2 regions of the Mesorhizobium sp. LMG17149 genome follow, and region 2 is predicted to be linked to the other one. Evidence: predicted binding sites of a transcription regulator. Region 2 holds the regulator's gene; the other holds the start of a gene.
What was found. The regulator LexA, encoded in region 2, represses DNA repair genes until DNA is damaged. The targets are predictions, from matches to a motif close to TGTTCNNNNTGTGTTCNG.
Positions count from the first base shown of each region.

Region 1: a site for LexA is predicted at 1,482-1,499, ahead of dinB (DNA polymerase IV). Genes of this name have one in related genera too.

Region 1 is NZ_JANIFL010000006.1:171,810-175,222, forward strand. Features, by position in the region: gene NP945_RS15620 (cupin domain-containing protein) at 1-184, shown strand, start outside; gene dinB (DNA polymerase IV) at 203-1,450, opposite strand; gene NP945_RS15630 (helix-turn-helix domain-containing protein) at 1,568-1,984, opposite strand; gene NP945_RS15635 (dihydrofolate reductase family protein) at 2,088-2,687, shown strand; gene NP945_RS15640 (2OG-Fe(II) oxygenase) at 2,712-3,413, opposite strand, start outside.
Region 2 is NZ_JANIFL010000004.1:451,402-454,814, forward strand. Features, by position in the region: gene kynU (kynureninase) at 19-1,266, shown strand; gene lexA (transcriptional repressor LexA) at 1,676-2,416, shown strand; gene NP945_RS11445 (ComEC/Rec2 family competence protein) at 2,410-3,413, opposite strand, start outside.

The DNA of each region.
Region 1 (3,413 bases), on a different contig from region 2:
GCATTCCTTCCTCAACAGCGGTACGGAACCGTGCCGCTATCTGATGATCGGCGAGAAAAATCCCAACGAGGTCTGCGTCTATCCCGATTCCAACAAGATGGCGGTCGACGCCTTGCGCCGGCGCGACGGCATTTTCGACATGGGAGCGGTGAGGCGGTACTGGGACGGCGAGGAGACGGAATAGCGCCCGGCGGTCCCGGGTTCACAGTTCCTTCTCCGCCAGCTCCCTGAATTCGTCGGGAACCGAGCGCGCGGCCTCCAGTGCCACCGTGCCGTAGCCGACCGCCTGTTTGCCGAAGCGTTCGCGGATCTTGTCGATGGCGCGGTCGGCGTCGAAGCGTGCCAGGCCTTTTCGGGTGCCGGGCCGGCGTTTCTCGTCGGCGAGGCCGAGCGGCAGTTCGAGCTGCAGCTCGAAGCTTTCCTCAAGATGCGACACCGAGATCGCCAGCAGCGAGATCGTTCTTTCGTGGGGGTTGTCGGCGAGGACGCCGCGCACCAGATCGCCGGCGATCTCGGCCAGCATCGCGGTCGCCGAGATCGGCTGGTCAAGCGTGATCGAGCGCGTGACGGCGCTGAGATCGGCAAAGCGCACGCGTACCGTCACCGTGCGGCCGGGCCGCGCCTTGGCGCGCAGCCGGCTGGCGACACGGTCGGCCAGATGCAGCAGAGTGGGCACGATGATCCGCGCTACGGCGGGTTTTTGGCCCAGCGCCGATTGGGCGCCGGCCGAATGCGCGCGGCTATGCGTTTCGAGCTTTCGCGGGTCGCGGTTCCATGACAAGGCGGCGAGCTTTTCGCCGGCGGCGGGACCGAGCAGCCGCGTTAGCGCGCCGCTGTGCGTCCTGGCCAGCTGGCCGATGGTCTCGACGCCGATTTCCGCCAGCCTCGCCCTGATCGCCGGGCCGACGCCCCACATCAGCCCGACCGGCAGGTCGTGCAGGAAAGCGAGCTCGCTGCCGGGGTCGACCACCACCAGCCCGTCGGGTTTTGCCACCTGGGAGGCGATCTTGGCCAGATGCTTGGTGCGCGCCACGCCGATCGAGATCGGCAGGCCGAGTTCGGCCCGCACGCGGCGGCGGATGGTCGTTGCGATCTCCTGCGGCGAGCCGAACAGATGCGTGCAGCCGGCGACGTCGGCAAACGCCTCGTCGATGGAGATGCGCTCGACCACCGGGGTAAAATCGTCGAGCACCTTGATCGCCGCGTCGCCCAGCCGCTGGTAGTGGCTGAAATTGCCGCCGACGAAGATCAGCTGCGGGCACAGCTCACGCGCCTTGCGCCCCGGCATGCCGCCGCGCACGCCGAAGGCGCGGGCCTCATAGGAAGCGGCGAGCACGACGCCGCCGCCCACCGCGATCGGCTTGCCGCGCAGCGACGGATCGAGCAACTGCTCGACCGAGGCGTAGAAAGCGTCGAGATCGGCATGCAGGATGGTGGCTGTCGTTTCCATCCCGACCGCACATCACAGTTGCTGATAGAATTGGAACAAATAAAGAACAAGCACGGGTCGTTGTCAAGCGAGGGGCGATTTGTGCAGCAACAGCCAAGCCAGTTCGAGCGCAATCACCTAGACAATATGCTCCGCCCGCAGCGCCGCCTTCATCCGTTCCAGTTCCGCCTCGCCACCCGCCGCCAGTTCTTCGGCAATCCGCGCCAGCCTATCGTCGGCCTTGCGGTGCTTGCTGCCCCAGGCGCCGAGCGTCGCCAGCACCGGCAAGAGGTCGATACCTGCCTCGGTCAGCCGGTAGACCGTTCTCAAGCCATGCGTCGGGTCGTCGCTTCTGGTGAGGATGCCTTCCTCCTGAAGCGTCTGCAGTCGCTCGGCCAGCGTGCGCGAGGAGATGCCTTCGTCGGATTGCAGGAATTCGCGAAAGTGCCTTTTGCCGGCGAAAGCCATGTCGCGGATGATGAGCAGCGTCCAACGGTCGCCGATCAGTTCGAGCGACAGGTTGATCGGGCAGTCGGATTTTTCGCGCGTCGACATCTATGGTTCCGTTTTTAAATCACTTTACTATTGACATCGTTTTGGCCTTGCGTCAACGGTTCCAAATGTAAACTATTTTGCGATGGCCGTGAGGAGAATGACGGTGAAAAAGCTGGTCCTGCAGATGCAGATATCGGTCGACGGCTTTGTCGGCGCCAACGAGGACCATTCCTGGCAGCTCTGGGAGTGGGGTGACGAGAGCGCCTGGGACGATGCGCTGAAGCAGGACTTCAACGCTGTCTTCGCAGGCGTCGATACCATCCTGCTCAGCCGCAAAATGGCACAGGAGGGCTACCTCACCCATTGGGGCACTGCGGCGAAGAAGTTTCCGCACGATCCGTTCTACGCCTTTGCGCAGCGCATCGTCGACGCCCGCAAGGTGGTGCTCAGCAACAAGCTCAAGCAATCGGCCTGGGGGCCGGCTTGGGAGCGCACCAGTGTGGCCAGCGGCGACCTGCCGCGCGAGGTCAACGCGCTGAAGACGGGCGAGGGTGGCGACATTGCCGTGTTCGGCGGCGCCGGTTTCGCGTCAGCGCTGATCGCGGCCGGGCTGGTCGACGAGTTCCAGCTGTTCGTCAACCCGGCGGTGCTGGGGGCGGGCCGCCGGGTTTTTGATCAGGGCGGTTTTAGGAACCTGCGGCTGCTCGGCTCGAAGGCCTATGCCTGCGGCATGGTGGTCAGCCGTTATGCACCGGCGGGGTGAGGGGAACCTCCATCTTCTCTCTGCTCACTTCGCATCGTGGAAAATAATCCCTACCGTGTGGCGCATGCCTGAGCGCAGCCGGCTGACGCCGTGGCGCAGATTGACGCGGTAGTTGCCTTTGGTGCCCTGCACCGGCCGGTTGTGGACGGCGAACACAACGGCGTCGCCCTGCCGCAGCGGCACCACTTCGACTCGGCTCTGCATGCGCGGGCGCTGCTCGGTCAGCGCGAACTCGCCGCCTGTGAAATCCCGGCCCGGTTCGGAGAGCAGGATCGCCACCTGCAGCGGAAAGGCGAGATCGCCATAGAGATCCTGGTGCAGGCAGTTGAAGTCGCCAGGCACATATTGCAGCAGCAGCGGCGTCGGCCGTGTCTGGCCGGCGGCATGGCACTGCTCGAGAAACGCGGCATGCGTCGTGGGATAGCGCATGGCCTGCCCCATGCGCTCGTTCCACCGATTGGCGACCTCGGCCAGCCTGGGATAGAGCGCGCTGCGCAGGCCACCCAGGAGGTCGGGCAAGGGATAGCGGAAATAGCGGTACTCGCCCTTGCCGAAGCCGTGCCTGGCCATATGGATGTGGCTGCGGAAATGCTTCTCCTCGGGATAGAGGTCGGCGATCTGTCGGCACTCTTCGGGCGACAGCAGCTTTTCAATCACCGCGCAGCCGAAGCCGTCCAGTTCGGCGGCAAGGGCGGGCCAGTCGTAATCAGCAACACGTGTCTGAGC
Region 2 (3,413 bases):
ACCGGGGACTGACTGACCATGAGTGGATTTCCTGATCTCGCCGCAGTCGAAGCGATGGATGCCACAGATCCGCTGCGGGCCATGCGCGACCGTTTCATTCTGCCGGAGGGGGTGATCTATCTCGACGGCAATTCACTGGGGGCAGCGTCTCATGCCGTTTTCGGCGAGCTGCAGCAGGCGGCAACCCAGGAATGGGCCCAGGACCTCATCCGAGCCTGGAATACGGCCGGATGGTTCGAGATGCCGATCGAACTCGGCGATCAACTCGGACGCCTGATTGGAGCCGCGGCCGGCCAGACCGTCGTCTGCGACACGACGTCGACCAACATCTACAAGGTGCTGCATGCGGCGCTGGAGATGCGGCCGGGCCGGTCGGTCATCGTCGCCGAGGGTGACAGTTTCCCCACCGACCTGTACATCGCCGAAGGCGTGGCCTCGACACGGGACGGCGTCCTGCTGCGCCTCGCGGGCGTCGACGCGCCCACCATCGAAGAGCTGATCGACGAAAACGTCGCGGTGGTGCTGGTCAACCACGTCAACTACAAATCGGGTGAACTGCGCGACATGGCGGCGCTGACGCGCAAGGCTCATGCGGCCGGAGCGCTGATCGTCTGGGATCTATGCCACACCGCCGGCGCCCTGCCCGTCGAGCTCGATCAGGCAAATGCCGATTTCGCCATCGGCTGCACTTACAAGTACCTCAACGGCGGTCCGGGCGCACCGGCCTTCATCTATGTCGCGCAGCGCCATCACGGCGATATCAGCCAGCCGCTCAGCGGCTGGTGGGGCCATGCGCGGCCCTTTGCCTTCGAACGGGGGTATGTTGCCGGCACCGGTATCCGCCGCTTTCTGTGCGGCACCCAGCCTGTCCTGTCGATGCGGGCGCTCAAAGGCGCGCTTGTCATCTGGAACGACGTCGACATGGCGGCATTGCGAAAAAAGAGCGTCGCGCTGACGGAACTGTTCATCCAGCTCGTCGAAGCAAAGTGCGGCGCCTATGGCCTCACGCTGGAGACCACCCGCGACGCGACCAGGCGCGGCAGCCAGGTGTCGTTCCTTCACGATCACGGCTATCAAATCATGCGGGCGCTGATCGAGCGCGGCGTCATCGGTGATTTTCGCGCGCCATCGACCATCCGTTTCGGCTTCACGCCGCTCTATGTCGGCTACAAGGATGTGTGGCTGGCGGTTGAGGTGCTGGAGGATATTCTGCGCACGGGCGCATGGAAGGACCAGCGTTTCGCCGTCAAGGAAGCCGTTACCTGACGCAACGATCTCCGCGATTTGCCGTCGCCGCCCTCACTGCCCGGCAGATGACGGAGGGCTGAATTCCAGCCACAAATGCCAACAGACGTTGGCGTTTTGGCTCCGTTTCGTTCACGGCAAACGAACGTCCCGAAGATTGATAGCGTCCCTTGTGGAGGTCGATCGGCAGATGATGCCAAGCCTTGGGTCGAGGATGAGCCACAGGTCATTAACCATAATGGTTTCAATGTGAGCAGGCGCATTGCCGTGGTTGGCGCCTGTCGATCGCGACCCGCTGGCAAGCCCAAATAATTTCAGCAGCCTTAACAAATTCATTAAACTTTAAACGGTTGCAGAACACAACTGGAACAGATAGTGTTTGTTCTGGGTTTGTTTTTCGATTCTGGTTTCAGGTAATCTGGGGGCCGCCATGCTGACACGCAAGCAACATGAACTGCTGATGTTCATCCATGAACGCCTGAAGGAGAGCGGCATTCCGCCATCCTTCGACGAGATGAAGGAGGCGCTCGACCTTGCCTCCAAATCCGGGATTCATCGGCTGATCACCGCACTTGAGGAGCGCGGCTTTATTCGCCGGTTGCCCAACCGGGCACGGGCGCTGGAAGTGCTGCGATTGCCGGACTCCATCGCGCCCGGCCTCAACGCGGCAAAGAAGTTTTCGCCAAGCGTCATCCAGGGCAGTCTCGGTCAGGGTGGTGCCCTTGGCCGGCAGATCAAGCCGGCGCCTTCGCGGATGCCCTCGCCCGGCAATGATGACGATGCGGTCTCCGCCGTGTCGATCCCGGTCATGGGCCGTATCGCCGCCGGTGTGCCGATCGATGCCATCCAGCATCAGACGCATTCGATCTCCGTGCCGCCGGACATGATCATGGGCGGCGCCCACTATGCGCTGGAGGTCAAGGGCGACTCGATGATCGAGGCCGGTATCTTCGACGGCGACACCGTCATCATCCGCAATGCCGACACGGCGAACCCCGGCGAGATCATCGTGGCGCTGGTCGATGAAGAGGAAGCGACGCTGAAGCGGTTCCGCCGCAAGGGCGCTTCGATTGCGCTCGAAGCCGCCAATCCGGCCTATGAAACCCGTATTTTCGGCCCAGACAGGGTCAAGGTGCAAGGCAAGCTCGTCGGCCTCATCCGCCGCTACTGAGGCGGCTGCGGGTTGGCCGCTGGCTTCTCGGGTTTCTTGAAGGGTGCCAGCCCCCTCGCCTCACGAGAGTATTTGCGTTGCGTGTGCCAGGGCCGATATGGGCTGTTCACCGCGAAGCTGATTGTCGCCGGCGTGGTCGCCGATTGGCGATCGAAGAAGACGGCGGCACTGCCTTTGCGAGCCAGTTGCCGCTTGGTGATGACGAGAACCAGCGGATTGTGACAGGCGTCATAGGCGGTGGCGTCATTGATGACGATCAGCTCGGCGAAGCCGCAGGCTTTCCAGGTGTCCTTGCGGTCCTCGACATAGGCAATGATCGCACCGGACATATGCCTGGCCACGCAAACGCCTGAGGAGCAATAGAACGGCGATCCCGGCGGTAGCTCAACGGCGTCCGCGACGTCGAATTGCCCATCGCTCTTGTCGAACACCTCTGGCACGACGATGGTTTCTGATGTCAGGGCGCGTTTCCAGTTGTCGACGGTGAATTCGTTCGGCCGTTCCCGGCTGACGGCAAGCTCGCCGCCACCGATCGGCAACGCCACCAGCCGGGCGTCTTCCGAGATCAGCACATCCGGCGTGCGCGTATCCGAGACGGTCAGCAAGCCTGCCAGCGCGAATGGCAGAGCAGCGAGCCGCAGCCAAGTTGTCGCCATCGTCGCGATGACCAGGGCAATTGTCACCAGCAGGACAGATTGCTGCGAAATCAGCCCAACCCCATCGACAGGCGAACGTTCGGAGATCCAACCCGATATGGCGATCATCACCGTCAGACCCTTGCCCATCAGGTAGAGGGCCGGCCAATCCAATCCGAAAGGCATCAGCAGCGCGCTTGCGACAGCCAGGAACATGACGACGGTAACGATCGGCATAACCGCCAGATTGGCGAACAGGCTGAGCGGCGACACACGCTGAAAATGCCAGATGGCAAACAGCGTCGTGGCGCTGCCGGCGATGATGGAGGTCATGGCAAGGCCGGTTGCCGCGAGCACGAACT